DNA from 3 places in the Paenarthrobacter sp. AB444 genome. Region 3 is predicted to be linked to each of the others. Evidence: predicted binding sites of a transcription regulator. Region 3 holds the regulator's gene; each other region holds the start of a gene.

The links. Region 3 encodes HrcA, which represses chaperone genes, less so after heat shock. Its sites were predicted from a motif close to TTNGCACTCGNNNNNNNCGAGTGCNAA; they were not measured.
Region 1: the regulator HrcA is predicted to act here: its motif matches at 4,229-4,255, upstream of PQ627_RS14885 (Hsp20/alpha crystallin family protein).
Region 2: the regulator HrcA is predicted to act here: its motif matches at 2,483-2,509, upstream of groL (chaperonin GroEL).

The regions. Positions count from the first base shown of each region.
Region 1 is NZ_JAQZBY010000012.1:59-10,767, forward strand. Features, by position in the region: gene purN (phosphoribosylglycinamide formyltransferase) at 26-607, opposite strand; gene PQ627_RS14865 (hypothetical protein) at 619-1,068, shown strand; gene PQ627_RS14870 (cell division protein PerM) at 1,093-2,424, opposite strand; gene PQ627_RS14875 (hypothetical protein) at 2,727-3,104, opposite strand; gene PQ627_RS14880 (J domain-containing protein) at 3,101-3,496, opposite strand; gene PQ627_RS14885 (Hsp20/alpha crystallin family protein) at 3,722-4,144, opposite strand; gene PQ627_RS14890 (MerR family transcriptional regulator) at 4,285-4,704, shown strand; gene PQ627_RS14895 (hypothetical protein) at 4,806-6,101, shown strand; gene PQ627_RS14900 (hypothetical protein) at 6,252-6,629, opposite strand; gene PQ627_RS14905 (glycosyltransferase family 4 protein) at 6,940-8,109, shown strand; gene PQ627_RS14910 (UDP-glucose dehydrogenase family protein) at 8,106-9,488, shown strand; gene PQ627_RS14915 (uridine kinase) at 9,493-10,179, opposite strand; gene PQ627_RS14920 (hypothetical protein) at 10,451-10,709, shown strand, end outside.
Region 2 is NZ_JAQZBY010000015.1:77,015-87,723, reverse strand. Features, by position in the region: gene PQ627_RS17140 (ribonuclease HI family protein) at 1-456, opposite strand, end outside; gene groL (chaperonin GroEL) at 674-2,299, opposite strand; gene PQ627_RS17130 (cold-shock protein) at 2,622-2,825, opposite strand; gene PQ627_RS17125 (LytR C-terminal domain-containing protein) at 2,994-3,620, opposite strand; gene PQ627_RS17120 (DUF3263 domain-containing protein) at 3,670-4,005, opposite strand; gene PQ627_RS17115 (uracil-DNA glycosylase) at 4,115-4,882, shown strand; gene PQ627_RS17110 (siderophore-interacting protein) at 5,016-5,855, shown strand; gene PQ627_RS17105 (threonine/serine ThrE exporter family protein) at 5,872-7,359, opposite strand; gene PQ627_RS17100 (peptidoglycan bridge formation glycyltransferase FemA/FemB family protein) at 7,388-8,704, opposite strand; gene PQ627_RS17095 (lipid II:glycine glycyltransferase FemX) at 8,816-9,904, opposite strand; gene PQ627_RS17090 (NUDIX hydrolase) at 10,066-10,617, opposite strand; gene PQ627_RS17085 (DNA/RNA non-specific endonuclease) at 10,666-10,709, opposite strand, start outside.
Region 3 is NZ_JAQZBY010000018.1:4,647-13,854, reverse strand. Features, by position in the region: gene lepA (translation elongation factor 4) at 1-1,198, shown strand, start outside; gene hemW (radical SAM family heme chaperone HemW) at 1,199-2,428, shown strand; gene PQ627_RS18405 (DUF4870 domain-containing protein) at 2,475-2,888, opposite strand; gene PQ627_RS18400 (DUF3097 domain-containing protein) at 3,008-3,859, opposite strand; gene hrcA (heat-inducible transcriptional repressor HrcA) at 4,090-5,097, shown strand; gene dnaJ (molecular chaperone DnaJ) at 5,146-6,273, shown strand; gene PQ627_RS18385 (16S rRNA (uracil(1498)-N(3))-methyltransferase) at 6,276-7,037, shown strand; gene PQ627_RS18380 (GerMN domain-containing protein) at 7,074-8,012, opposite strand; gene PQ627_RS18375 (PhoH family protein) at 8,286-9,208, shown strand, end outside.

The DNA.
Region 1 (10,709 bases), on a different contig from region 3:
CCAGCCAGTCCCAGACCAGCCACGATCAAGACTCACAGTTGGGTAGGGCGGCGGCGAGGTCGGCGAGGGTCTGGACCAGCAGACGGCGCTCCACTACCTTGATGCGCTCGTGCAGGCTTTCCTCGGTGTCCTCGGGAAGCACAGTGACAGCTTCCTGGGCAAGGATGGGTCCCGTGTCCACGCCTGCGTCGGCCCAGTGAACGGTGCAGCCGGTGACCTTCACGCCGTAGGCCATGGCGTCGCGGACTCCGTGTGCACCGGGGAACGAGGGCAGCAGGGCCGGGTGCGTGTTGACGTACTTGCCACCGAAGGCATCGATGAAGTCGGCGCTCACGATCCGCATGAAGCCGGAGGAAACCACAACATCGGGCTCGTAAGAGAGCACCTTGTCGCGCAAGGCAGCATCCCACTCGGCGCGGGTTTCGAAGGAGTTGAAGTTGACCACGAACGTCTCGATGCCGGCCTCGTCAGAGCGCTCCACACCATAGGTGTCGGGACGGTCGGCGCCCACAGCGGCAATCTCGACATCCAGCTCACCCGACTTCACGGCGTCGATGACTGCCTGAAGATTGGAACCGGTACCGGAGACGAGGACAACAATGCGCATTGCACTAGCTTATGGGCGGCTCGCGTAGGCTGGAAAACATGAATCCCGACGTCGGTTCCGCGCCGAACCAGCAACCCCGCTCCGAGGCTGAAAAGTCCGCCCTCGGTGTGACCCAGATCCTGTTCCGCGCCTTCCTTTTTTCGGCGGTGGGAGCGTTCTTCGTGTTCTCCCTGAACGTGAACTACGTGTGGTTGAGCGGGATCCTGACGGTGGCGGCGTTGGTGCTGGGCATCGTTGTGCTGGTGCGGACCATCAAGTACAAGCACCCCCGCCTGATTCTGTTCGGCACGATCTCGGGGTTGGTGGTGACGGCCATCATGTGCCTGCTGGTTCTGACGTCAGCCCTCTTCTTCCGGCAGGTCAGCACCTACCAGGATTGCGCCCGCTCAGCACTCACGGAGTCGGCCAAGACGCAGTGCCTGATGCACCTCGAGAAGTCCATGCCGGGGTCGCTCAGGTAGCCCGACGCTACTTCAGCTGACCGCTCAGGCGTGCTCGTCGTCGTACGCGTTTTCTTCCAGGTTCGCCTCGCGCAGCTTCTGGCTGCGTTCCAGCCACGGCCCCACTGCGTAGCCAATTACGACGCCGATCCCCACTTCCGCGGCCAGCCAGACTGCCGTCCACAACGGGTGGGGTCCAATTTCCGTGAGCCGCCCAATGCCGGCCGAACCACGCGCGATCCAGGCCAGAGCCCCACCGAGCAGGCCCGCCACAGCGCCGATAAAGGCTCCGAGGAAGAGAGTCGAAACGGTGGCCGTGAACCAGCGGGCCTTGATCTTGATGGAGAGCCACTCATCAAAATGGTTTTCGCCCTCCCGCAGGAACCACCAGCCGGCAAGGACTCCTGCCACAACGGGCAACGCCAGTGCCATGGCCCCAAAATCGAGCTGGCCGGCGGGCAGGCTGCCAAGGATGGGGACGGCGGGAAGGGGTCCCACGGCGGTGCCCAACGGACCGGCCGTGGAGCCGATGCCGAGCGAGAAGCCGGCCCCCGAGGACCACGCCAAGGCGAAGATCACCAGGTTCGGCAGGAAGCCAAGCTGTGCGATGGTGAGCACGGCACCGCCCAGGGCTCCGGCTTTGAGGCCTTCATACACGGCGATGATGTCGGTCCAGTGCCACACGATGGTGACGGCCAGCAGCACAGCCGACAGGCACACGGCGGCCATCGCTGCCACGAAACCGGCCTTCAGCGCAGAGCCGACGTACGAGCCGGCCCACCGCGAGTGCTGGCTGGTTTTAGCGAGCCAGGCGACGGCGTCGACGCCGATCAGCCGGCTCCACGAGCCTGCCTCGCGTCGGGCGCCAACGATCATGCCCAGGCCAAAGGAGATGAGCGGGATGGCCATGGCCAACCACAGGTTGATGACGACCTCAGTAGTGCGGCACACGAATCCGGTGGCGGCGCCAAAGGCCGCGTAAACAAGGAAGGCTCCGAAGAACGCCTGCCACAGCTGGTCGGTGTAGGAGGCACGGGCCAGCCGCCGGCCTGCCCGCCACGCCAGCAGGAACGGGATGAGCGTCAGGCCCAGGGGAATCAAGGAAAGGAGCCCTGATCCCGGATGGGCGGCGGTGCCGATGTTCACGTGGGCGAGTTCCAACGGAACGCCATGGATCAGCAACCATGCTTGGCCGCCGAGCCGTGCCAAAGACTCGATATTCCGGTCCTGGAAACCGTCGGTCGCCCAGACCCCGACCAGCGGAAGCACCACCACGATGGCGGAAATGAACGCCGCTTGGGCCGCTTCCAAACCACCCTGCAGCCAAAGGGGCATAGGGAGGCCACGGTTTCCGGTCTGATCAGCGCGCAGTTTCATCGTGATCCATCGTGCCACGGCCAGCTCTCCAAGGCCGTCAGGCGCCCCTGAAATACCGCGAATTCCAGCGCTTTTTCCTGTAGGCCGCCGTAAGATGGGAGGTGGTGTTCTCGCGGGGCGGGCGAGCGGCCCCGGTTGATGTTGAAGGCCCGGAAAAATCGAAGCCGGGAACTAGGAGCGGCCAATGAATAGGTGTCACAACTTCTAACAGAAAGTCGTACTAGCAGCTGGTGCAGCCGCCTTAGGATTTTTCCCAGGCTGCACCAGCCTTCTTATGTACAGGCTGAGTACCGTAACCCCACTTACAGCTGCGGCCCGTAGATGAACTCCTTCGCATGGTTAACGGCCTTCTTGAATGCATCGTTGCGGAGCGTCACCTGCTCCTGGTTCGCTCCCCCTCGAGGCTCTATGAACGTGGTTGGACCGGGGCGCAGCATCCAGATGTCCCCTGCCGGCGGCAGGTAGAACACCCCGAAGGAGCGGTGTTCGGGGTCGTCGGTCCAGATGGGTACAACGGCGATCGCGGCCCCTGTGTCCGGGTTGATCCACTGGGCCCGCGGCAGAGGTTGTTCGTGGACTTCGGGATCCAGGAACGGCGCTGTCCCTCTGCCCCAGCGTTGTTCGAACCGTTCGTAGAACGCGGGAATGATGTGGTCGTCATAGGGACGCCAAGCACTCATGGATTGCTCCTTGGTGTTCTCAGGTTTCTGGACGAAGGTTCCCAACGGGGTGGCCCGAAGGACAACGGTGACTGCCCGCCGTCGTTCCTTGCCGGCTGCTGCGCACGCTTGTGCACCCGAACGTTCACCGGCGTCCCGCCGGTGCCGAAACCGTTCCGCCGTGCACGGTCGTATGCCGCCCGCTTCCCTGGGTCCGACAAAACGACGTACGCCTGCATGATGGCGTGCAGTTCCTGGAGGTCGGCCTCGGAGGTGGTGTCACCGTCGTCGACCTTTGGACGGGTGTCCGGATGGTGGGTCCGAAGCAGCGTGCGATAGGCGCGGGCGATCTCACGGGCCGTCGCGTCGGGCGCGACGCGGAGGGTGGCGTAGTGGTCAGGTTGCGTGTTCACTGCTGTGTCCGGTTCATGCTGCTGATCAGGAGATGGCCCCCGGCCTGAGCCGGGGGCCATCCGTCGGGAGACGACGGGCGGGGACCGCTTTCATGTGCGCTAAAAAACGCTGTGACGTGGCACGAAGCCTGCGCCCAACTATTCCGATGCGGCCGCCTCCGTTGTTCCCGGTCACTGCCCTGCCGGTCGGCCACCCCCGGGTGAGCTTCCGGCAAGACGGGTGGGTCAGGCGTTGATCTCCTGCTTTTGCCCGCTGGATGTGATCTCGATGCGCCGCGGCTTGGCCTTCTCGGCGACCGGGATGTGGAGTGTGAGCACACCGGCGTCGTAGTTGGCTTGGACGTTTTCGGTATCCAGGGTGTCACCCAGGATCAGCTGCCGGCTAAAGACGCCCTGTGGGCGTTCGGCGGCGATCATCTCGGTGTTTTCGCCCGCGGGCGACTTGCGTTCGGCCTTTACGGTGAGGACGTTGCGTTCGACGTCCAACTCCACTGAATCAGGGCTTACACCTGGCAGATCGAAGGCAACAACGAATTGTCCGTCCTCCTGCCATGCATCCATCGGCATTCCGGCCGGGCGTGCTGTTGTGCCAAAAACCTGTTGGGCGAGCCTGTCGAATTCGCGGAACGGGTCAGTGCGCATCAGCATTTGGTTCTCACTCCTTTGGATCTCGATGCTGATTCTGTTGTCGCTACCAGCCTCCAGATCTATGGTGGTTGGTATAGATTTTTTATAGCACTGGTGAGAGAGTGGTGCAAGTAGGTTTTGGAAGATTTTCGGAGGTTTTGATGGCAGGTTCGGATCGCTCGGCGGCCGCCGCGGAGCACGACGGCGGTTTGGTCGCCTCCGCTTCGGGCGCGGGTTCCGATGACGGACGGGGCGTTTACGCGATCTCGGTTGCCGCGGAGCTGGTGGGCACAGGCCAGCAGAACATCCGGCAATATGAGCGCAAGGGCCTGCTCACCCCCGAAAGGACCGACGGCGGCACGCGCCGCTACAGCGAAAACGACCTCGCGACGCTGCGTCGGATCGGAGTGTTGCTTGATGAAGGGCTGAACCTGGCCGGAGTGAAACGTGTGCTGGAGCTGGAGGAGGCTAACCGGGGACTCACCGAGGACAACCGCGGGCTAAGTGAGCACAACGAGGAGCTGCGGGCGGACAACCGGGGGCTGCGGAAGGATTTGAAGGCGGCGCGGGGTGGGGGCTAGGTCCGCAGAGCGCCTGCAACGCTTATATATCGGGCAGGCCGAAAAACGCTCATGAACATCTCATGAGCAATCATGTCTGCACGGACATCTAGGCTGTGATCGTGGAAGTCAACAACAGGGAATGGGCGCTCGCTATTTGGCTCGGCCTCTTCATAATTTCATTTCTACTGATCCCGGCCTCAAGACGGTCGGTACCCGACATCTTCAGGGCATTCTTCAATCACCGTATTCTCGTGCCCTTTATGCTTCTGGTCCTTTACACCGGCGGTGCCATAGCGGCACTCATTGGCTTAGGCGTCTGGGACGCCAAGCTAATCACCCCAACTATCGTTTGGTTCTTGACCACTGCCGTCGTCAATTTCTTCCGCCTGCCACAGGCCATGAAGGAGGCCGGTTACTTCCGCAAGCTCGCTCTCGGTGCCGTGGCGGCACCAGTCGTAGTCCAATTTGTGGTCGACCTTTACCCCTTCCCGCTTGTAGGGGAAGTATTCCTTCAGGGCGGTTTCATCCTCCTTGGGATTCTCTTGGCCGTGGCGAGGACCAAGCCCGAATACCGTCCCGTCCGCAAGCTACTAGACGTTCTCATCGGCCTACTCGTCTTGCTGGTGGTTGTTCACAGCGCCGTCGAGATTACTGCTCAATGGTCAAAGATCGATTTCTTGGGCGAGCTGAGGAAGTTCCTGCTACCCGTTGGAATGACGGCAGTGTTTCTGCCGTTCATGTACGGCCTCACCTTGTACGCCGCATACGAGTTGGCGGTGACACATATGCGAGTCACCGTTCCTCCTGGAACGAAGCTGCGTAAACCAGTCATCGGACTAGCCGTTAGAGCTGGCATGAGCGTCCGGAGGCTGTCAGAGGTAAGTCCATCAACACGGTTCAATATGGCGCGGGCTTCCTCTGTAAGGGAAGCCATAGCCAGCTTTGATGAAGGCCGATTCAAAGAAGCTGCTCGCCAGCAGCGGCTCGCTGACGAGGAACAGAAACTCATCGACAATGCCGGTCTCGACGGGGTCGACGAAGCCGGGAAGCGGCTTGATCAACGTGAGTTCAAGGAAACCAAAGCGGCGCTCGACTACCTGCACATGTGCCACGCGGGGCATTACCGCAACTCCGGCCGGTATCGGGACGACATGCTTGACGTCCTCGGTGAGGCGTCCTTTACTCAGAAGGGCCTCCCGCACGGGGCAGCGATTACCTTGCACACGTCCGAAGATGGACAGCAATGGTGGGCGTGGCGGCGGACAACATCGGGATGGGTGTTTGCCGTCGGCGCCAAGGAGCCACCTAACGACCGCTGGGAGTATGACGGTCCAGAGGTCCCCACTGGGGGACCAGGAGCTGATCCCGCATGGCGGCACTTCATGGTGCCACCCGCAACACACGAACACTGGTAGTGGCCTCCCCGCTGGGGCCACGAGGCTGCCCCCACAGCAACCCAGCCAACAACCGTTGAAGTCTATTTTCCAATCCGTATGCGGGAAAGGGCACTATCACTACCGGGGGCGGCTCTAAAACGATCGGGGGCACCTGGCCACCCCCCACCCCTATACGTACAGTGACATAACGTTCGCAACCGTGCCGATAGCTAAACCCGCGCCCACTAGCCAGATCTGCAAGGCAAGGCCACTGATCGCGTGGCTGTAGATCAAGTGCTTGACCAGCTCAGGCATGTTGTTCATGTCCCCGTAGGTGAACATGGTCTTGCCCGCAGCTTTCTGCTCAGCACGCATCTCCGCCCGCCGATCTCCCCCACCGAATACAGCGGCAGGCTCATTCTCATAAGCCCGCTCAATCTCCTTCAAGCGCTCGAGCAGGGCGGCATTGGCCCGCATGTCCTTACGGACTACGAACCACGCCCACAGGATCGCCCCAAAGGAAACAGCGAACGCCGCGAAATTCAGAACGGCCAGAAAGGTTTTCATGCTTCCGAGTATCTCAGCCAGCGCCGACAACCCTGTCTCGTAAGCCGAGAGATCCAAGTCAATCTCGATGCGAGGCATCATCGCGTGTCATCACAGCTCCCGCGTATGTCGCGCTTGTATGTATCGCAAGTACTACTGCAGAGCGAAGTGGAAGGCGCAACCCACCTCGCCCGCGCCCGTAGCGACAAGGCCAGCATTCGCACTCGCATTAGCTGCGCAAGTTCACCCAACCCACCTGTTAACCCACTCTTCCCCCACCGGCCACCCTCGCGCACCCAGTAAGCCAACCTCCGCGACCACCGTTGAAGGCGTGAGGATCGCAATCGTCGCCGAATCATTCCTGCCACTGATGAATGGGGTAACCCACTCGATACTGCGGGTGCTGGAGCATCTGCAAGAGCGCGGGGACGAGGTGATGGTGATCGCGCCGTCGACGTCGGACACTGATGTTTCGAGCGTCGAGAAGGGTGCGTACGTGCACCGGCTTCCCTCGGTGCCGCTGGCCGGATACACGAATGTGCGGGTTGCGTTGGGTGGTGTGAATCGGGTCAAGCGAATCCTTGCCGATTTCGCCCCCGACGTCGTTCATCTCGCCTCGCCGTTCGTCCTCGGCTGGCGCGCCGTGCAGGCCGCCCACCAGCTCGGCATCCCTACAGTGGCGATCTACCAAACCGAGGTTCCCGGCTACGCGGGCCGTTACGGTGTGCCGTTCCTGGAGAACTGGGCCTGGAACCGCGTGGACAACATCCACCTCCTGGCCACCCGCACCCTGGTGCCGTCCACCTTCGCGCTGAACCAGTTACGCGGACGCGGCATCCTGCGCGTGGACATGTGGCGGCGCGGTGTGGATACCGCACGCTTCAACCCCGCAAAACGTTCGACGGCGTGGCGCAGCTCGGTCGCGCCCGACGGGCAACGCATCATCGGCTACGTCGGCCGGCTCGCCGTCGAGAAGCAGGTCGAGGACCTCGCGGTATTGGCGGATGTGCCGAACACCAAGCTGGTGATCGTTGGTGATGGCCCGCAGCGCGAAGCACTCCAAGCCGCACTGCCCAACGCCCATTTCGCCGGCTTCCTGGGCGGCGATTCCCTAGCGGAAGCCGTCGCGGGATTCGATCTTTTCGTCCATCCCGGCGAGTTCGAGACCTTCTGCCAAACCATCCAGGAGGCCATGGCGTCGGGCGTGCCGGTGGTTGCCACCGGTCGTGGCGGCCCCTTGGATCTGGTGGAAAACTCCCGCACAGGCTGGCTGTACGAGCCCGGCAACCTCACGCAACTGCGTGACTACGTCCAGGACCTGATGGGCGACGACGCCAAGCGCCGCGCGTTCGCAACGGCAGCCACCGCTTCGGTTCAGGGCCGGACGTGGCCGGTGCTCAGCGCGGAGTTGGTCCGCCACTACAACGAAGTCATCTCCGGCACTCCCACACGCGACGCCGGCCCTTCAGAACTCACCTCCAGCAAAGGACCGTCCTCATGAAGATTTCCGTGATCGGTTGCGGCTACCTTGGCGCAGTCCACGCAGCCACGCTCGCCTCCATGGGCCACACCGTGGTGGGGATCGACGTCGATTCCTCCAAGGTGGAGCAGCTCAACAAGGCGTTGGCCCCCTTCCACGAACCTGGTCTCGACGAGCTCCTCAAGGACGGACGCACTACGGGCCGCCTGTCGTTCACCACGGACTTCGCCGAGGCAGCGGATGCCCAGGTGCACTTCCTTTGCGTGGGCACCCCGCAGTCCAAAACTTCCGACACTGCGGACCTTTCCTACCTGATGGGCGCTACGAAGAGCCTCCTGCCGCATCTGGCGAAGGGGGCCGCCGTCGTCGGTAAATCAACGGTGCCGGTAGGCACAGTGGAGACGCTCCGCGCGGTGCTGGCCCGACGCTCGGACGTCCTGCTCGGTTGGAACCCTGAGTTCCTGCGCCAGGGCACCGCAGTGAAGGACTCGCTGGTGCCCGACCGGCTGGTGTACGGGGTACCGGGCGGCAAGGGCGCTGCTGCCGGTGCACCTGTTACTGCCGTGCTGGATGCTGTGTACGAGCCCCTGATTGCGGCCGGAATCCCGCGGCTGGTCTGCAATTTTGCGACGGCGGAACTGATCAAATCGGCGTCGAACGCGTTCCTCGCCACGAAGGTGAGCTTCATCAACTCGATGGCGGAGTTGTGCGACGCGTCGGGTGCTGACGTCAGCGAGCTCGGTGAGGCGATGGGACTCGACCCGCGCATTGGCAACCGGTACCTGCACGCCGGGCTCGGCTTCGGCGGCGGCTGCCTGCCCAAGGACATCCGGTCGTTCCGGGCGCAGGCGCGGGAACTGGACGTGCCGTCCGTCGATGAGTGGATGGCGTTGGTGGATTCGGTGAACCTGGATCAGCGATCGCGGACTGTGGAGATCGCACGCGACATGTGCCGCGGCTTCCTGTCCGGCCGCACTGTCACCATCCTGGGCGCGGCTTTCAAGCCGGACACCGACGACATCCGCGACTCCCCCGCCCTGGACGTCGCCCAGCAACTCGCCGATGCCGGCGCGCACGTGACCGTCACCGACCCCAAGGCCATCAACAACGCCTGGATCCGCTACCCGCAGATCCGCTTCGAGGCATCAACCAAGCGCGCCCTGGAGGGCGCAGAGCTGGTGCTGCTGCTGACGGAGTGGGACGAATACGTTTCGCTGTCGCCTTCCGTAGCGGGATCGTTGGTACGACGCCGGATGGTGCTGGACGCTCGAAACGTGCTGAACGCGGATGCTTGGCGGAGCGCCGGATGGACGGTGCGCGGCTTGGGCACGGGCGCTTCAGTGGTTGAGGCGAGTGGCCCGATGAAGCCTGCCAACGGGAAGAAGCACGCGCGGGCGTAGCCCGTTAGCTGTGACGCTGGGCGGCTTCCTCCGATGTCATCAAAGTGGCCTGCCCGGGATGGGTGTTGTCGATGACCCTCGTGGCACGTGTCCACGGCCGTGCATGCTCAAAGTAGAGCCTCTGCCCACCGACATAACGCTGCATTGATGGGTGCTCGGGGTCGGGGTTGCTGCCGTCCCTTATGGACATGCGCCTGGCAGTTTCTGTGAAGGGAACATCCAAGAAGATGGAGTAGTCCCACCTGCCGACCAGCTCGTCGCGATGGAGGAACATTCCCTCCACAAGGACAATCGCGTTGTCCGGAGCCTTCACTGGCTTAGGGTGGAGCCGTGCGTTGTGCTTCAGATCAGTGGACGCAGGACGATACAGACCGTCACCACCCTTACCCAGCGACGTCAGGACATACTCTTCCAGGGCTGCGTAATCGTAGGTGTCCAGCCAGAATCCCTCCGGAGATGACCTCCCCCGGCGGTGGCGGACTTCCTGAAGGTTGAGGAAATCGTCCACGTGGATTGTCAGTACGGGCCGGCCCTTAATGGCAGCAGCGAGCCCCTCGGCGAAGGTCGTTTTCCCGCTGCCATCCACGCCGTCAATGCCGACGAGTTGGCGCTGAGGGCCGAGGGCCTGCAGCTCCTCTGCGAGAAGACTTAAGAGCCGGTGCGTCGTCGTCGTTTCAGTCTCCCCAAGCATCCACCCATGGTGACACAGGACGACCAAACCCATCTGGCACGTAATATGCGATTTTTTTTATCCAGCCTTTCCTGCGGGTGTTAGGGTCACAGCACGCGCCATCGCATCGGCGCACTAAAAAGGGGGCACTACATTGAACACACGAATTTCGCGCGCCAAAAAACGGTCAGGATCGGCTTGGGCTCCTCGCTTTAAAGCAATTGGCATCGCCGCCATCGGATCAGTTTTCCTCGCGCTGACTGCTTGCGCACCGATAGGAACGGCGAGCTCAGTGAGCAGCGCCAGCGGATCGCCGTCCAGCACCTCGTCAGCCACGCCGACGCCAACACCCAGCAAAATTGCGGGCACACCGTGCACCACAGAGAAGAAGACCCAAGTCCTTGCAGGCCAGACCTACGTCTGCGCAGTGGATCAGGCCGGAAAGTTGTCGTGGTTGGACTCGGCTACGGCGCAGGCCCTGAATGACCAACGTGCGGCAGCGGCGAAGGCGGCGGCCGATAAGGCCGCGGCGGACAAGGCAGCAGCCGACA
Region 2 (10,709 bases), on a different contig from region 3:
GCCTGGGCCGGTCCGTGGGGCTACGCCCTGCTGGTAGGCCAAGGCCACCGCGCGTGCACGCTCGTCCGCAGCTTCGTTGAGGTCGTGGCCCGCGTGACCCTTGACCCACTCGAAGGTGTACTTACGCCCCACGATCGCCTGGTCGATGTCTTTGAGGATGTCAACGTTCAGGACTGGCTTTCCGTCGGCCTTGCGCCAGCCCTTGCGCTTCCAGCCCGACATCCACTTGGTAACGCAGTTGATGACGTATTGGCTGTCGCAGAGGATCAGCAGTTCTTCGTGCGGCACGTGGGCTGTGGACCGGAAGAGGTCCAGGACAGCCATCAATTCACCCTGGTTGTTGGTCCCGTGCGGCCATCCTCCCGCTCGCCAGCAGGACTCATCAACGTACCAGGCCCATCCGGCCGGTCCAGGATTACCGAGGGCGGACCCATCGGCGGCAGCAATAATCGTCATACGTTAATCCTGCCAGACCGCACCGACACTGAAGCTGTCTCCGCGCCCACCGAGAACGTGGGAACCATGCGAAATCGCCGTAATTTTCCCCACGAATTGGACGCATTCGTACTCGTTCGGCGACCCAAGCACTTCGCCGAAACGCCGACGGCGGCCCCCACCAGAAGGTGGGGACCGCCGTCGTAATTGCTATGCGTGACGCAGCAGAACGGGTGGCTTAGAAGCCGCCCATGCCGCCCATGTCGTCGCCGCCGGGAGCCGGAGCGTTCTTCTCGGGCTTGTCGGCAACTACGGCCTCGGTGGTCAGGAACAGACCAGCGATGGAAGCAGCGTTCTGGAGAGCCGAGCGGGTGACCTTTACGGGGTCGTTCACGCCGGCAGCCAGAAGGTCTTCGTAGACACCCGTGGCAGCGTTCAGGCCGTGACCCGAAGGCAGGCCGCGGACCTTGTCGACCACTACGCCGGGCTCGAGGCCGGCGTTGAAGGCGATCTGCTTCAGCGGAGCGTCGATGGCAACCTTGACGATGTTGGCGCCGGTTGCTTCGTCGTTCTCAAGGGACAGGTTGGCGAATGCCTTGGCACCGGCCTGGATGAGGGCAACGCCACCACCGGCAACGATGCCTTCTTCAACAGCAGCCTTTGCGTTGCGGACAGCGTCCTCAATGCGGTGCTTGCGTTCCTTGAGCTCAACTTCGGTTGCGGCACCGGCCTTGATGACTGCAACGCCGCCGGCCAGCTTGGCCAGGCGCTCCTGCAGCTTCTCGCGGTCGTAGTCGGAGTCGGAGTTTTCGATCTCGGCGCGGATCTGCGCGACGCGGCCTGCGATGGCGTCGGCGTCGCCGGCACCTTCAACAATGGTGGTCTCGTCCTTGGTGACAACAACCTTGCGGGCGGTGCCGAGGAGGTCCAAGCCAGCGTTCTCGAGCTTGAGGCCAACTTCTTCGGAGATGACCTGGCCACCGGTGAGGATGGCGATGTCGGCCAGCTGTGCCTTACGGCGGTCACCGAAGCCCGGAGCCTTGACGGCAACGGACTTGAAGGTGCCACGGATCTTGTTGACGATCAGGGTGGCCAGGGCCTCGCCCTCGATGTCTTCGGCGATGATCAGCAGCGGCTTGTTGGACTGCATGACCTTCTCCAGAACCGTGACGAGTTCCTTCACGTTGGAGATCTTGGAGTTGACGATCAGGATGTACGGGTCTTCGAGGACCGTTTCCTGGCGCTCTGCGTCGGTGACGAAGTAAGCGGAGATGTAGCCCTTGTCGAAGCGCATGCCTTCGGTGAGCTCGAGTTCCAGACCGAAGGTGTTGGACTCTTCAACCGTGATGACGCCTTCCTTGCCCACCTTGTCCAGGGCTTCGGCGATCAGGCTGCCGATTTCCGGGTCGCCGGCGGAGATGGAAGCCGTGGCTGCGATCTCTTCCTTGGTTTCGATTTCCTTGGCGGAGGTCAGCAGTTCGCTGATGACTGCCTCAACAGCCTTCTCGATACCGCGCTTGAGGGACAGCGGGTCGGCGCCGGCGGCAACGTTGCGCAGGCCTTCCTTTACCAGTGCCTGGGCAAGAACGGTTGCAGTGGTGGTACCGTCGCCAGCGACGTCATCCGTCTTCTTGGCAACTTCCTTGACCAGCTCAGCACCGATCTTCTCGTAAGGGTCGTCCAGCTCGATCTCCTTGGCGATGGAAACGCCATCGTTGGTGATCGTGGGAGCGCCCCACTTCTTTTCGAGGACGACGTTGCGTCCACGCGGGCCGAGGGTGACCTTGACGGCGTCAGCGAGGGTGTTCAGGCCCCGCTCGAGGCCGCGGCGTGCCTCTTCATCAAATGCAATGATCTTGGCCATAACGGCGGTAGTCCTTTCGGGACAGTCGTTAAGAAGGTACCTGTCAGGTGGGATGCCCGCGACGGACGGTCCTTTGCGTGCAGCCTCTGTATGCCCCGCGCTCCGGACCTCACCCCACCAAGGTGTTTCTTGGTCCCCCAGCGGTTCCACCATCATTCCGTTACCGGCGAGAGCCGGATCGGATTAGCAGTCGAACCGTAGGAGTGCTAAATCAATAATTAGCACTCGACTGGTGAGAGTGCAAGCAGAGGCGCCACTTTTGGCACCCGCGAAGCGGGTTTCAGCCGAGAGCTGACCGCCGTTCCGGCGAGCAGTGAAAGCCTCAGGCTACGCGCACGCCTTCGGCCTGCGGACCCTTCTGGCCCTCGCCCAATTCGAATTCAACACGCTGGCCCTCTTCGAGGGCGCGGAAGCCATCCATTTGGATAGCCGACCAATGCACGAAGACGTCGTCACCGGAGTCATCCACAGTGATGAATCCGTAGCCCTTTTCGGCGTTGAACCATTTGACGGTTCCCAATGCCATGATGCCCACACTTTCGCAGTAGCCAAGACCGGTTGCCGGGATCTCCGGACCGGAATTAATCCACTGTAACCACAGTCACTATCCCTGCGCTTCCCCCAACGGGCAGGGCGCTGGTTTTGTTATTGAGGCTTAACCGAGTTGGGGTTTTTGGGCCCTGGAGCCGCGCGGTTACTGGTAGCCGGGTCCCGCTACTACAACCAGTGGTTGCTGCACATCAGGGGTCTCCACGATCGACTGGATGCCCAGGAGCGCGCCCAAAGCCTCGGCGTTGGCTTTCTGCGTGGGAGCGTTGTAGAAGATGACGGAGGTCTGCTGGGGAAGCCCTCCCCAGTTGGCTACCGTGCTCAGGGTCCAGCCTCCGCCCTGCACCAGCCCGGCCACCCGGCCGGCCAGGCCGGCGGTGCCGGTTCCGTTGTACACAGCGACCGGAACGCTCTTGTCCACCGGGGCGGTGGAGGGCGACGGCGACGACGACGGCGTGGTCGACGGCGTCGGCTCGGTGCTGGGTTCGTTGGAGGCAGGCGGTGCACTGCTCGAAGCGGAAGGTGCAGCCGAAGGCGACGTCGAGCTTTGCTGGGGTGCCGGCGTCGTGACGCTTGATGACGCACTGGGGGCGACAATCCCAAGGTTCGGGAGGATAAGGAACGCCACCAGGCCGAGTACCAAAGCCACGGCTCCGACGGTCAGGACAGGCCACAACGTGGGGCGCGCGGCGTCCTGGCTGTCGCGGTGAACGCCCTGCCGGGAGGTGTTCTGTGGGACCTGGTCGAATTCGTCCCTGGCATATTTGGTCATGGTGAAGCGTTGTCCTTGCTGGTTGCTGCTGACGGATCGCACCTGCGAATTACGCGTCCGACCCCAAGCGCCGCGCTGTCCGCGCCCGCTGGCGGGACGTACGTAGTCTACGCAATCTCTTCACGAGCATGGGATCGTGGGCCAACGCGTCCTCGGTGTCGATCAGCGCGTTCAGGATCTGGTAGTAGTGGGTGGCGGAGAGATCGAAGAGCTCCCTGATAGCCTGCTCCTTGGCGCCGGCGTACTTCCACCACTGCCGTTCGAGCGCCAACATCTGCTGGTCCCGCTCACTCAGCGGCGAGTCGCTCCGGGTATCGGCCGCGAGGTCTTCCAAGGCCAATCCGTCAGCCTGCGGCGCCATTGGTTCCGGTGCTGGTTCTGCCACGGCACACTCCTTCGACGCTTGTTGGGGGAAAATGTCCTACCCCTATGTTACGGGCGAATAACATAGCTGTCATTCGCTCCACCCCCGCCACGCGGGAGACAATGGCCGGGTGACTGGCGAGGATGCTCTCTTTGATCTTGAACCTGCCGGCGAGGCTGATCCTGGCTTCGCCACGCTGATCGACCGCCCCCTCGAGGAGCTGATGGCTCCCGACTGGGCCGAGGCGATGCGTCCTGTGGAAGGGCAGCTCCGCGATGCCTTGGCGTACGTCGCGCGTCGGGCCGGGGACGGAAAACACGTCCTCCCCGCCTCGGAAGACGTGCTCCGCGCTTTTCGCCAACCGCTGGCCGAGGTCAAGGTGCTGCTCCTGGGCCAGGACCCCTACCCTACGCCAGGACACGCAGTGGGGCTCTCCTTCTCCGTCTCCCGCCAAACCCGCCCCATCCCCCGCAGCCTGGCCAACATCTACCGCGAGCTCCACGACGACCTCGGCCTCCCGCCCCGCGTCCACGGAGACCTCAGCGCGTGGACAGAGCAAGGCGTCCTGCTGCTGAACCGTGTGCTCACCGTGGAGGCCCGCGACGCCGGCGCCCACCGCGGCAAGGGATGGGAGGCCATTACGACGGCGGCAGTCACCGCCGTCGTCAACCGTACGGATGGTGCGGGGCGCCGGAAGCCGCTGGTCGCGATCCTGTGGGGCAAGGACGCCGAGGGGGTCGCGCCGCTGCTGGGGGACGCGCCGTCGATCGTTTCAGTGCACCCCAGCCCGTTGTCGGCATCAAGGGGCTTCTTTGGCTCCAAGCCGTTCAGCCGGACCAACGAACTGCTGGTCGAGCAGGGCGCGGAGCCCGTGGACTGGGAACTCCCGGTCCTGTAGCGACCAACCCTCGCTCACATCCCACCGGAACCTGACCGAGCGTCGCGCTCAAACCCAGGGAACGTGAGAGAGGGTGTGTAACCTTCGACGCATACCCATCAAGCACCCAGCCAATTAGCTTAGGCTTGCCTATATGACCGCTCTTCCTGTCACATCGTCCGCCACACGCAATACCCGCCCGCAGGTCAACTTGACCGTCCTGCGGAGCGAACGGCTTTCGCCGCACATGGTGCGGATCGTGGCCGGCGGACCGGGGTTCAGCGACTACGCAAACAACGACTACGTGGACCGGTACGTCAAGATCGTTTTTCCGCAGGACGGCGTGGAATACGAGCAGCCGCTTGATCTCTGGACCATCCGCGAAACCATGCCGCGCGAACAATGGCCGCACACCCGGACCTACACCATCCGGTGGGTGGACCTGGAGGCGCAGGAGTTGGCCATCGACTTCGTGGTCCATGGCGATGAAGGCCTCGCGGGACCCTGGGCTGCCGCAGCAAAGCCCGGAGATTCCCTGATCTTCACCGGACCTGGCGGCGGCTACAGCCCCTCCCCCGACGCCGACTGGTACCTTTTCGCGGGAGATGACGCTGCAATTCCCGCCATCGCCGCCTGCGTCGAAGCCCTCTCCCCCGAGGCCCGGGGACATGTCTATCTCGAAGTGGATAACGAGGCCGATGCCCTCGCGATCTCAGCCCCGGAGGGAGTCGAGATCCATTGGCTGTTGCGCAAAGGCACACCGGCCGGGTCCAGCGACCTTCTCCTCGAAGCCCTGCGTGGCACCGAGTGGCTGCCCGGGCGGGTAGATGTCTTCGCCCACGGTGAGCGCGGATACATGAAGGGTCTCCGGGAGATCTTCTTTGTCCAGCGCGGACTCGAACGTTCGCAGGTTTCGTTGTCCGGGTATTGGGCCCAGGGCCGTGTGGAGGAAGTCTTCCAGGCAGAAAAGAAACTCCCTGTCGGCCAGATCTAGACGAGTGGGAGGGGTCTTAGCGTCGGCGAACCCTCCGGCGTTCGTTGCTGGACAGGCCCTTCGTCAGTGGCCGCGCAAGGTTGTCGCCGAGCACGATTCCAGCCGCAACACCGAGCACGATCGCTCCTGCGTTGAGCATGCCGCCGGCGCCAAGCAGAATGTCTCCGCCTTCGACGGTCAAGGCATACATCGAGCGGAAAATCGTCAGCCCAGGAAGCAGGATCAACGCCGCCGGCACGGCTACCACCAGCTGGGGAGCACCCAGCTTCAGCGCAACTACCCGGGCCAACAGGCCAATGACGACGGCGGCGACGGCGGGCGACAGACGGTCGCCAAGGCCGGCTTGGCCGACCCCCCACAAAACGAAGAAGCCCACTAACCCCACTGCCGCCGTCGGAAGCAGCAACCGCATTTGGGTCTGCTCGGTGACGCCAATCGCGACCACCGCGATGGCTATCAGGATGGCTTGGCCCCACAACGGGTAGGCGTCGGGGAAAGTCTGCGTGACGTCCAGGACCGTGCTGCCCATGAGCGTTCCGACCACGACGGCGACGCCGATGCCCGCGACTATCGCGCCGAAGGTCAGCAGCGTGGAAAGGAACCGGCCTGCGGCGGTCACGGGGAAGCCGTTGATTGCATCTTGGACCGATGACACCAGGCGGCCGGTCGGAAGCAGCAGCAGGATCCCGCCCGCCACCACAATGGATGGCGCTATTTCCACCCCCGCCCAGCGCAGCATCAGGGCAACAAAGGTGACGAAGAAGGCGCAGGCCATGGTGTTGAAGAAGTCGGCCGTGCGCCATCGTGCGAGCTGACGCGAGAGCAGGCTGATGACGATGTTGGACGCAAAGGCCACCGCCGAGGCGCCAATTCCCCCACCCAGCACGCCAACGAAGACCGCGGCAAAAATACCGAATGCAATCGTGACCATCCACCGTGGGAAGGGTTTTGCACTGCGGATGATGTCGTTAAGCCTGCGGACGGCTTCGTCGCGCCCCACTCCCCCGGCAACGATGTCCGTGACCAGTTGATGGACCTGCGCCAAACCTGCGTAGTTATTGGTCCAGGAGCGCACCACACGCAGCAGCGTAATGGGGGTTTGGTCCTTGGGCGCGTAGTTGATGGCCACCGACTGGTTGGTGATGTCCACCTCCACGTTCTTCAAGCCAAGCGCCGCGGTGACAGCAATCATGCTCGTCTCGACTTCCAAGGCACCCGCACCGTACCGGAACATGACCTCGGCCAAATGCAGCGCGAAGTCGATGGTTTTCCGGGCCGAGGCATCAACGCCCACCACTTGGATGGTGGGGTTGGCGTAGGGACTTCCCGCAAGCCGGTCCACGATATTCATGGGGGCCGTGGGCGGGCTGTCACCCTGCACCAGGCGCATGAGCATGCGTTTGGCGTTGACGTTCTGCCGTACCTGCGACGGACGCAATGGTTGAGTCTTCGGCAACCCGTCGGTGTGGGGCCTGTTGCCGGCCCCATCGGGGCGTTCAGTCACGCGGTGCTCCTCCTGTGCCTTGTTGTGATCAGCGGTTCCCCCGGAGTTTTCCAACTACCGGCAATTTCCCAAGTGGCAATCGTCCCAGTACTGTCTGGGCGGCCCCTGCGAGCTTCCTGGCCACGCGGTACGCCGTGTACTTCACAGGGCTGACAGGAGCAACGAAGTCACCCAGCAACTGAACTACCTCGCCGCCGAAGCCCTTCTTGAATTCGTATCCGCCGTGACCGGTCTCGTCCTGGCCCTGGATTCCGAAGGTTCCGTAGAAGTTGTAGCGGGAGTAGCCGTTGTTCAGCGCGTGCAGCATCATGCCCCAGTAGAGGGACGTTGCGCCGTTGAAGTAGATGTAGTCCTGGACCGTGCCGCCGATTACGCAGGTGAGTTCGTCGCCGGAGCAGGCAAAGTGGATGGCAGCGACTGTTGCCACGCCAACGGAGTCCGGGAAGCGCTCAATATCCTTGAGGCTGCGCTCATAGCTGTCCACAAGGTCCTGCACCACTTTGACGCGGTTGGCCTTCTTCTTGCTGCCGGTTTCCTCGACCTCACGCTTGAGGTCGGCCAGTGTCTTGGACTCCGCTTCGAGGCGCTCGGTGATCGATGCCCGGTACTCGGGGATGTTGATCTTGGCCATCATGAGTTTGGTGAACTCATCGGAGGTGTTGCGGAGCAGTTGCTCGTAGTACCCGCGTTCGCGGTAGGTGAAGCCCTTTTCGTCACCGGCCGTCTTGAGCGCGTTGTAGAAATCGTCCAGCGTTTCCAGCGTGGCCTGCTCCAGGTAGACGCCGTTCTTCTCCGCTTTTCGGATGGCCTTGCGGGTGCGGTAGTTCATGCCCATGATGAGCTCTTCGGCATCCGCGACCCCGTCCAGGGTCTTGATGAACATCCAGTTGATGTTCGCGAAGTTCATATCGAAACCCTGGTGCTGGAAGCCGAGTCCTTCGAGTTCCTTCAACAGCGGTCGGTTGTCTTCGATCTCCGGGTGCTCGGCACCGTCCTCGTCACGGGCGATGTACTTCACGTTGGGCGAGATGCGCAGCTCCGCCGCCTTTTTCGTTGCGGCGTGCTTCTTCAACTGCTCGACGACGAAGCGAACCACCGCGGGGTCGCTGTAGTCCATCAGTGGTCCCTTGGCACAGTCGGCGGTTTTGTAGCCGACGCGGTTGGACGTGTAAGTCAGCTTGCCCGCTGCAATGAGGCTCCCCCCGCGGGTCACGCCAAAGAGCTCGACCTCCTGCCCGCGGGCTCGCTGGAAACGCGTCAGGTCCATGGACTGGATGAAGCTGCCCTGCGGGTGTCCCTTGGCGAACGTCTCGAAATCAGCGTCGCTGAGAATCACGAATTCCATGTCGGTTCCAGCCTCGATCGGAGTCAAAGAAATTACCTCACCTAGATTAGATTTGCGCCCGTTGGTGGCCGGGGCGGGCCTGTTCGTTGGCTTGCTGGCTCGGGCTGCCTGTCAGTAGAACTGGCCCCCGGTACGCATGGTTTCGAGCCTCCTGAACACTTTCTCCGCGCCCTTGAGCCACAGCTTGTACCGCACCGGGCCCAGCACGAGGTCATAGCAGCCCACAAAATCAGTGACGGTCTTGGTGAAACTGGTCTTGAACGATCCCAGTCCGTACAACGGATGGGACTTGTCCTTGATGCTTGCAGAAGGCGGTGTGCCGCAGAAGTCGTACTCCACACACCCCAGCTCCTGCATGCGCTGGATCGCTGCCCATTGGACCAAATGCGAGTCACCATATTGCTTACGGTTCTGGGTGGAGCCGCCGTCTTTGTAGGTGGCCTTGGCCCCGTAGTTGATCACGAACGCACCGACGCTCGGTTGGCCGTCCTCGTAAACGAAAAAGAACTGCCCTTGGCCCCTGCTGCTGAATTCGCCCCAGAACGTGGCGTAGTACTCGTAGCTCCGCAGAGGCATGGCGCCTTTGGCATTGACCGTGTTCTGCATGAGGGCGTAGAGCTTGCGGTAAGTGTCCTCGCCTGCTTCTTCCTGGATGACCTCGCAGCCCTCACGCTCCGCCCGGCGGACTGCGTTGCGCGCGCGGGATGAGATGCTCCGCAGGACCTCGTTGGCGGGGGCCGAGATGTCGAGTATGGCGGTGAAGTCGTTCGACTGGATATTCGGGGCCTTGACCAGGCCAGCCGCCCTCAGTTGCCCAGTCACCTCAGGTGACTCCACGACGTCGGGCTCTATCTTGATGGTGAAGACGTTCAGCTTCTGCTCGCTCGCCAAAGTGGCGACGGCGTCCAGCATCGGCTTGATGTCGTCGACGGACTCGGCGTCGGGGCCCTTGATCAGGTACCAGAGCCGGCCGAGGACAGGGAACTTCTTTTCCAGCAAAAGGTTGTAGCTGGCGTAGTCGGCGGTCTCGACGACGAGGCGGCGGACCAGCCAGCCGTTGCCGTCCTTGACTGCTGCGTAGGCATCCGACTGCAGCATGTTGCCACCGTTCGGGTTGGCAGTGACGTGCTTGTCCCAGTTATCGATTTCCTCGGCAGTGGCAAAGCGGGCGGTAAATTCTCGCAAGGTGGCCGTGTCCAATCTCAGGGTTTTGGTGCAGTGTTCAAAGCAGGTGCGCATGCGGACATGCAGCCCCAAGTCTATCGGTCATGGGAGGACGCGGCTCAGTGGCGCCGCGTGGACCAGCTCATGGAACGCCGTGATCTTCATTCCACAGGCGGGTCACGGGCCCGCTGCGCACCTCAGGACGTTGGCCGGGAACCCAACTGTTCATCAGCCATGTACGCGTTCAGCCGGTGATAGCCCTGGCCCAACATTCCCGGGTGAAATTCGCCCACCGGCAGAAGAGAGATGGCGATGTCTTCTGCTTCATCCGGGCTGGGATCCGCAGTGGGCTCACAGTCCAGGGCCAGGTAGAAGTGGACCCGGTTGCTTTGACTGTTCCAGTTGGCCCAGGAGTATCCGAGGCTGTGCAGCTCTCCGGCTTCGTATCCCGTTTCCTCGCGGAGTTCACGCCTCACAGCGTCATCGAAAGAACTGTCTTTCGGCTCCACAGCGCCTCCTGGCAACCCAAGCGCGACTATTCCTGCACCGTGGTGATACTCACGGATCAGCACCACATTCCGGGCCCGATCCAGGGCAAAAACGGAAACCCATTCCGGGTTTTCCTGAACGTAATACGGTGCCACGACGACGCCGGATGGCGTCACACAGTCGTCGGCCCGCAAAGAAATCCATTTGTCCCTGACGATGACGCGACTATCGCTGACATTCCACGCGGTTTCGTCCCCCACGGCCCCTCCCCATCCTGACCCAAAGTCCCGGCTGATTCCTCGAGCATCCTACAACCGGATCTGCTCCATACTCTCCAGCCGAATCGCCTTCG
Region 3 (9,208 bases):
CGTGGTCACCTACGTCCGTGTGGTGGATGGCAAGCTGCACCCACGCGAACGCATCCAGATGATGTCAACCCGCGCGACGCACGAACTCCTCGAAATCGGCGTGAGTTCGCCGGAGCCCACCCCGTCCAAGGGCCTGGGTGTTGGCGAGGTGGGATACCTCATCACCGGCGTGAAGGATGTCCGCCAGTCCAAGGTTGGCGATACCGTCACCAACCAAGCCAAGCCGGCCTCTGAGTCTCTCAGTGGTTACGCAGACGCGAAGCCCATGGTCTTCTCCGGCCTCTACCCCCTGGACGGCACGGACTATCCGGTGCTCCGTGACGCATTGGAAAAGCTGATGCTCAATGACGCAGCCCTGGTCTACGAGCCTGAGACCTCGGCTGCGCTGGGCTTCGGGTTCCGTGTGGGCTTCCTTGGGCTGCTGCACCTGGAAATCACCCGCGAGCGTTTGGAACGCGAGTACAACCTCGACCTCATCTCCACTGCACCCAACGTGGAGTACGAGGTCACCTTGGAAGACAAGCGGGTTGTCCACGTCACCAACCCCAGCGAGTACCCCACGGGCAAGATCGCTGAAGTCCGCGAGCCCATGGTCTCCGCTACCGTCCTTGCGCCCAACGAGTTCGTCGGCGCCATCATGGAGCTGTGCCAGAGCCGTCGTGGTCAGATGAAGGGCATGGACTACCTGTCCGAGGACCGCGTTGAACTTCGTTACTGGATCCCGCTGGCCGAAATTGTGTTCGACTTCTTCGATCTCCTGAAGTCCAAGACGCGCGGCTACGCCTCGCTGGACTGGAAGGCCGACGGCGAGCAAGTGGCCGACCTCGTCAAGGTCGACATCCTGCTCCAGGGCGAACAGGTGGACGCGTTCAGCGCCATCACGCACCGTGACAAGGCCTACGCCTATGGTGTGATGATGACCGGGAAGCTCCGCGAACTGATTCCACGGCAGCAGTTCGAGGTGCCCATCCAGGCTGCCATCGGCTCCCGCATCATTGCCCGGGAGAGCATCCGGGCCATCCGCAAGGACGTTCTTGCCAAGTGCTACGGCGGTGACATCACCCGTAAGCGCAAGCTGCTCGAAAAGCAGAAAGAAGGCAAGAAGCGCATGAAGATGGTTGGCCGCGTTGAGGTGCCCCAAGAGGCCTTCATCGCAGCGCTGACCACGGACGAGTCAAAGGACAAGGCCAAGAAGTAAATGCCCAGCGTCCTACCTTTGGGCGATCCGGCACCTGCGGACGGCATTTTGCCGCCGCAGGTGCTGGACGGCGTCGAGCAGCGCAAATTCGGCCTCTATGTGCACATCCCGTTCTGTGCCGTGCGCTGTGGTTATTGCGATTTCAACACCTATACCGCGACCGAGCTCGGCGGCGGAGCGTCACAGGATGCCTATGCTGCGACGGCGGTTTCCGAGCTCGGCTTCGCGGCTGCGGCTCTGGATGCCTCGGGCCTCCCGCGGCGACCCCTCAGCACAGTTTTCTTCGGGGGCGGTACCCCCACCCTCCTGCCCGCGGAAGATCTGGCGCAGATCCTGCGTGCCGCCGTCGGGCATTGGGGTCTTGAGCCCGGCGCGGAGGTGACCACCGAGGCGAATCCCGACTCCGTAACCCCTGAATCCCTGAAGATCCTTGCCGAGGCCGGTTTCACCCGGGTGTCCTTCGGTATGCAGTCGGCCGTTCCCCACGTGTTGAAGGTCCTGGACCGCACGCACACCCCCAGCCGGGTGCCCTTGGTGGTTCAATGGGCCCGTGAGGCCGGCCTGGCCGTCAGTTTGGACTTGATCTACGGGACACCGGGGGAGTCCATGGCGGATTGGGAGCTCTCGCTCAAGACCGCCCTGTCCTACGAGCCCGATCACATCAGCGCCTACGCGCTGATAGTTGAGGACGGCACCAAGCTTGCCGCGCAGATCAGGCGCGGCCAAGTCCTCGGAATCGACGACGACGACCACGCCGCCAAATACGAACTGGCGGACCAGATGATCTCAGCATCGGGTTTGGACTGGTACGAGGTCAGCAACTGGGCCAGGACCCCGGAACAGGCCTGCAGGCACAACCTGGCCTACTGGCGCGGAGATGATTGGTGGGGGATCGGCCCCGGTGCGCATTCGCATGTTGGCGGCGTCCGGTGGTGGAACGTCAAACACCCGACGGCCTATGCGTCACGGTTGGGAGCTGGAACCTCGCCGGCAGCCGGGCGCGAAACCCTTGACCCCGGAACCCGCGAAATCGAGCGGATCATGCTGGAGGCGCGCCTCGGAACGGGGCTTGCCGTAGATGCCCTCGATGCTGTGGGCCGTCATGCCATGGCAGGCCTCATCGCTGATGGGCTGGTTGATCCTGTTCAGGCGTTCAAGGGTCGGCTGATTCTGACGCTGAAGGGCCGTCTGCTCGCCGACGCAGTAGTCCGCAGGATCCTGCCGGACTGAACCGGCTAAGCCAGTAGTGGAGCTCCTGCGTCCTAAGCCGGGGCCTCTACTTGATCCAGCGCAGGTTGAAGCGGTAGCGGTGCGGCTGACCGTGGTTGACCCTGATTCCCGCTGAGACGGAGAAGCAGGTCAGCGCTACCCAGATGCCCGTGGCGATGACTGCGAAGATGTTTCCCACCACCGGAAGCAGTACCAGGATGTTCGCCAGCACGGCGGCAATAGTGGGAGGCAGCGTGAAATTCAGTGCCTCTTTGGATTCCTGTGCGGTGAACGGCCCGCGGTCGCGGAAAATCAAGTAGATCAAAAGAGCGGGCACGCATCCGAGGATGCCGCCGAAGTGCGCCAAAGTGGCCCACTGCCGGTCCTCACTGGCCGTCAGCGGGAGAGCGTTGGCAGGCGCGCCGTGGTACTGGGGCCGGCCTGCGGCGCTGCCCGGTTCTTCAGGAGCGTTATCTGCCACGGTGTCTTCCCTTTGCTGTAAAGATGCTGCGGTGTTGCTGTCCAAGAATACCGGCCCGGACGTCCTTCCCGGGACCAACGCCCCGCAGATGCCTCAGATCCTGTCGTGCTGGCGGTCCTTCAGGGTGCGGTCAGGAAGTCGATGACTTCCTCAACGCGGCCCAGCAATGACGGTTCAAGGTCCGCGTAGCTGCGCACCGCACCCAGAAGCCGCTGCCAGCCCAAACCTATGTCCTCGGCGGTGTCGTGGGGCCACCCGAAGGCGGTGAGAATCCCGGTCTTCCAATCTGTCCCCCGGGCCACAGCCGGCCATTGCTCAATGCCCAGGACCTTGGGCCGGATTGCCTGCCACACATCCACATAGGGGTGCCCGACGATCAGGACATTCCCGGCAGCGCCGGGGACGGTCATGGCCTCGGCTGCGATCCTGGACTCCTTGGAGCCTTGGACCAGGTGATCCACCAGGATGCCGAGCCGGCGGTCGGGCCCGGGGCGGAAAGCTGCGATGGCTGATTTGAGGTCGTCCACTCCATGGAGGGGTTCGACCACAATTCCCTCGACCCGAAGATCGTCACCCCAGACCTTCTCGACGAGTTCGGCGTCGTGCTTGCCTTCAACCCAGATGCGGCTGGCCTTGGCTACCTGCGCCCGCTGTCCCTCGACTTTTACTGAGCCCGAGGCCGTCCGTCCTGCCGGAACCGCCGCAGCAGGAGGACGGGGAGCTGGAGGCATCAACCGGATGGCTTGCCCTTCTAGGAGAAATCCATAGCCGAGCTGGAATGACTTCGTTTTGCCGCGCCTGTCCTCCAGGGCCACGATGTGCATGCCGCCTGTCTTTTCGACCCGGGTGACTTCGCCCACCCACCCCGACTGGACGTCCTCCAGGACCATTCCGCGTTGGACCGGAACTTCGGGGAGTTGGCGTTTGGCCGGTGCCGTCAGATCCTGCGGGCCCCAATTGTCGAAAGCCAAGGAATTCCTACCTCTGTGGTGATATGGGAAAGGACAGGCAGCAGCTGAATTCAGGCTGTGCTGGTTAGCCGTCCCGGATCCAGTCCGGGGACGGTTTCAATGCTAACAACGTGGTAGCTCATACTAGACTTGTTAGCACTTGGGCATGTTGAGTGCTAAGTGTGGTGGCCCGATGGAGGTCCCACAGGGGACGGTCCCAAGGACCATGGCAGTCGTCAGGAGGTGGAGCAATGAGTGAGCCACGCAAGCTGGAAGTGCTGCGTGCCATCGTTGAGGATTATGTACATTCCCGGGAGCCCGTGGGATCGAAGGCCCTCGTTGAGCGCCACCACCTGGGTGTTTCCAGTGCCACCATCCGCAATGACATGGCCGTCCTGGAAGAGGAGGGTCTCATTGCTGCCCCGCATACCAGCGCGGGCCGGATTCCCACGGACAAGGGCTATCGACTCTTCGTGGACCGCATCTCGCAGGTCAAGCCGTTGTCAGCCGCCGAGCGCCGGGCCATCCATTCGCTGCTGGAGGGCCCGGACGACGTCGATGACATTCTTGAGCGCACCGTCAGGCTCCTTTCGCAACTGACCAACCAGGTCGCCGTCGTGCAGTACCCGCACTCGCACCGCGCCTTGGTGCGCCACGCGGAGTTTGTCCTGCTGGCACCCAAGCAAGTGCTTGTGGTCCTCATAGCGGATACCGGAAGCGTTGCGCAGAAGGTGATCGAGGCCGGCGCCGATGTGAGCAACGAGGCCCTGATGTTGTTGAGGTCACGTTTCCTTGGCAGCATCGCCGGCACCCAGCTGGCCCTCTTGCCGCAGGTGCTTCCGTCAGTGGTTGCCCTGTGTCCGCCCGACCTTCGGGCCCTCGCGCAAACGCTCGCAAATGGCCTGGAATCGTTGAGCGATGCCAGCCGTGAAGAGCGCATCCTCATGGCCGGTACGGCCAACCTTGCACGGTCCAACGTCGATTTCCCCTTGAGCATCGGTCCGGTGCTGGAGGCACTTGAGGAACAAGTTGTCATGCTCCGGTTGTTGTCGGACATGGGAGACGATCCTCGAGGCGTCACTGTCAGCATTGGCCGGGAGAATCCGTACGACGGTCTCGCCGAGGCATCTGTCGTGGCCACCGGCTACGGATCAGGTGCCAAGGTGGGCATCCTCGGACCCACCCGCATGGACTATCCCACCACCATGGCGGCAGTACGCGCCGTGGCCCGTTACCTTTCCCGCATTCTCGGCGGCTGAAAAGCGGCGAGGAAACATCCGCAGTACAACCAGGAAGAGATACCGACTTTGAGCAGCCACTATGACGTTTTGGGAGTCTCGCCGGAAGCCACCGGGGAAGAGATCAAAAAGGCGTACCGCAAGCTGGCACGGAAACTCCACCCGGACGTAAACCCCGGTGAAGATGTCGCGGAGCAGTTCAAGGCCGTGACCCATGCATACGAAGTGTTGTCAGATCCCCAGAAACGCCGCGTCTACGACGCCACCGGCAATGAGAACGGAACTGACAACGGCTTCGGTGGCGGGTACGCAGGCCAAGGCTTCGCCTTCCAGGACATCTTCGACACGTTCTTTGGCGGGGGCGGTGGACACGGAGGGCCGGCCTCACGCGTCCGGCGCGGCCAGGACGCCCTCATCAGTGTCCGGATCGACCTCAAGGACGCGGTGTTCGGCGTCAACAAGAAGCTTGAAGTCGATACAGCCGTGGTCTGCCCAACGTGTGATGGCAGCTGCTGCCGTCCCGGCACCCACCCCGAACGCTGCGACATTTGCGGCGGCAGCGGCCAGGTCCAGCGCGCAGTGCGCTCCATCCTTGGCCAGGTCATGACCACCGCGCCCTGCGGAACCTGTGAAGGATTCGGCACAGTTATCAAGGATCCCTGCAACGAGTGCAGTGGCCAGGGCCGCATCCGGAGCCGCCGTTCGTTGACCATCAAGGTGCCGGCAGGTGTCGCCACCGGCACGCGCATCCAGCTGTCCGGCCAGGGCGAAGCCGGCCCCGCCGGTGGTCCGGCGGGCGATCTCTACGTGGAGATCCGCGTAAACAACGATTCCACGTTCGTTCGTGAAGGTGATGATCTCCACGCCACCCTGAGCGTGCCCATGACAGCAGCAGCCCTCGGGACGGACTTGGAGCTTGATACTTTCGACGGCGCACAGGACATTGAGGTCAAGGCGGGGACGCAGTCCGGGGAGATCATCACCCTTCGCGGCCTTGGCGTCACCCATCTCCGCGGCTACGGCCGTGGCGACCTCAAAGTGCACCTGCACGTGGAGACTCCTACCAAACTGGACCACGCCCAGGAAGAACTGCTGCAGCAGCTCGCCAAGCTTCGCGGTGAGCAGTTCACCGAAGGCAAACTGGTGGCCAGCGGCGGAATGTTCGCAAAGCTCCGGGACAAGCTCGGTAACCTGTAGCGGTGAGCAATCCCGTCTTCTTCGCCCCGGTCGGCAGCCTTGACCAGTTGCGCTCCGGTGCCGCATTTGTCCTGGAGGGACCGGAGGCGCGCCACGCCGTCACGGTCAAGCGCTTGGCCGTCGGCGAGTCCGTTGACATCGCCGACGGCGCTGGTGCCCGCCTCACCGGAACCGTCGCCGACGTCGGCCCCGGCACCTTGACGGTGACGGCGGCGGATGTCGTCTTCGAAGAACAGCCCCAGGTGCGTTTGGTCCTGGTGCAGGCCTTGGCCAAGGGCGACCGTGACGAGCTGGCCATCGAGACGGCCACTGAGCTTGGAATCGATGCCGTGGTTCCCTGGCAGTCCGAACGCTCGATTGTGCGTTGGAAGGGTGACCGCGCAGCCAAAGCCCACGCGAAGTGGGAGTCTGTGGTGACCGCCGCGGCAAAGCAGGCGCGCAGGGCCTGGATACCTCCGGTCCGCCCGATCGTCGACTCGAGCGGACTGGCCAAGGCCGTTGCGGAAGCCGACCTCGCCATCATCCTCCACGAGGACGCCAAGAACCCCTTGCGGGAGGTCCTGGAGAAGCTGGATGCTGGCGACTCCCCACCGCGCGAGGTTCTTCTGATTGTCGGGCCCGAAGGCGGGATCTCACCGCGCGAAGTAACGCGGCTGAGCGACGCTGGGGCCGTCACCGCACTGTTGGGTCACCATGTGCTGCGGTCGTCGACGGCGGGACCTGCCGCCGTCGTTCTGGCCAGCGACGTCCTCGGACGCTGGTAGCCGGCCACCGACGCTCGCAAGCTACGCACAAGACGCCTAGGAGACGCTGAACAGGCGGGTATCCGTGCTCGATTCGATCGCCTTGCCGGCGTCGTCCACCTCGGAGACCCGGAGCTCGTACTTGCCGGGTTTCAGCGTGGCGCCGAAGCTGAAGAGACCGTACTGACCGGGCTCGCCGGTTGCCTTGGTCTGGCCCGTGAGCAGGCTCGACTTCTCTCCCTTGCCGTTGTCCTGGAGGATCTGCCAGCTGATGGGCCGGGAGTTGTCCGTGATGCGGCCGTTGAACTTGATGAGCCCTGCCGGCAAGGAGACGTCCTCCTGGGGATCAATGATCCACAGCGGTGCCACCAAGGAAGCGTCGCGCGTCATGGGTTCGCCAAGTTTTACTTGTCCGAACGCCATGTAGTCCTTGTGGCCGTCCACCAGGATGACCACCTGGATCTGCTGGCCCGAGTTGATGAGTCCGGAGGACGACGCTGCCGCCGTGGCTGTGTACACCAGCTGCTGAATGGCCCTCTGGGCCATCCCGGCGTCCAGGTTCGAGTTGAAGGCGTCGCGGGAGACATCGACGGTGATCACGTTCTTCCCCGAGATGGAGGTCGCCAGGTTTCCAGGTTCCTGCCAAGGCGTGAAGAAATCATGATCCAACGGCTTCTCGGCCATCATGATCTTCAAGGCGGTGGTGACAGGGTTGCCGTCACCGGAAATGTCCCGGAATTCGCGGTAGAGGTAGACCTCGTCCTTGCTTCGCCCAATCCAATAGACCGGAATTTTGGTGGAAGCCTGGGTTGTCTCCAAGGGGGCGTTGCTCGCGGGCGCGTCCTGCACGGACAGCGACGGCGGGCTCGACGTCGCCTGGCTGCCCCCGCCGCCGTTGGCAATGCAACCGGTCAGCAGCAGGACAGCAAGCATCGCAGGCGCGGCGACGGCGGACCGTGTCCGCTTTCGTGCGCCTTTCCCGGTGCTCGCTGGCATGGCTATGATGCTTCCTTTTGGTCAGGGCTGCGGGGGTTCCAACCACCCGGTTAAGCCAGCTTGGCACATCGACGACGGCGTCCGGCCGGGTTTGGGTGGACGGCGGTCAACTGAAACATGATTGATACCGGCTTGATGCCGAGTTGAGACAAAATGTCTTCGGTATCGTTTCGGCCCAGGTTCCGGCGCCTTGCCGAGGTTCATCCGGCCCGGGGCTGGCGTAGGATTGCGTCATACCATCAACCGGAGGAGAACAGGCCGCAGGCCAGCACTATGAGTGAATCTTTGAACGGGCGGCTCAGGACCGGAAACGGGAACCAGCCGCTGACCGAGTTCCCGCACACTTTACCGGGCACGCGCACGGAAGTTGTTACGTTCGACAACTCCGACCAGATGGTTCACTCGCTGGGCAGCCATGATGAAGCGCTGCGGTACATCGAGGAACAGTTCCCGGACGTGAACTTCCACGTTCGTGGCAACGAGCTCTCCATGACCGGTCCTTCCACGGTGATTCCACGGATTATGCGCCTCCTTGAGGAAGTACGCGGCCTCGTGGCCAAGGGGACCGTGGTCACGCCCGACGTACTTCAGCAGCTGGTGTCCCTGCTGCGGACCCAGTCCGTGCAGAATCCCGCGGATGTCCTGACCCACAACATCCTCTCCAGCAGGGGCAAGACCATCAGGCCCAAGACGCTGAACCAGAAGAACTATGTTGACGCCATCGACGACAACACGGTGATCTTCGGAATTGGCCCTGCAGGTACCGGTAAGACGTACCTCGCCATGGCCAAGGCTGTGCAGGCATTGCAGAACAAGGAAGTCAGCCGGATCATCCTGACGCGGCCCGCCGTTGAGGCGGGGGAGAGGCTGGGCTTCCTTCCTGGAACACTCAGCGACAAGATCGACCCATACCTGCGTCCCCTGTACGACGCCCTGCACGACATGATGGATCCGGAATCCATCCCTCGCCTGATGGCTGCCGGGACCATCGAAGTAGCGCCTTTGGCCTACATGCGTGGCCGTACCCTTAACGACGCCTTCATCATCCTTGATGAAGCCCAGAACACCACTCCGGAACAGATGAAGATGTTCCTGACGCGCCTCGGGTTCGGGTCGAAGATGGTAGTCACCGGTGACGTCACGCAGATCGACCTTCCCTTTGGCTCGACCTCGGGTCTGAGGATCGTCCGCGAAAT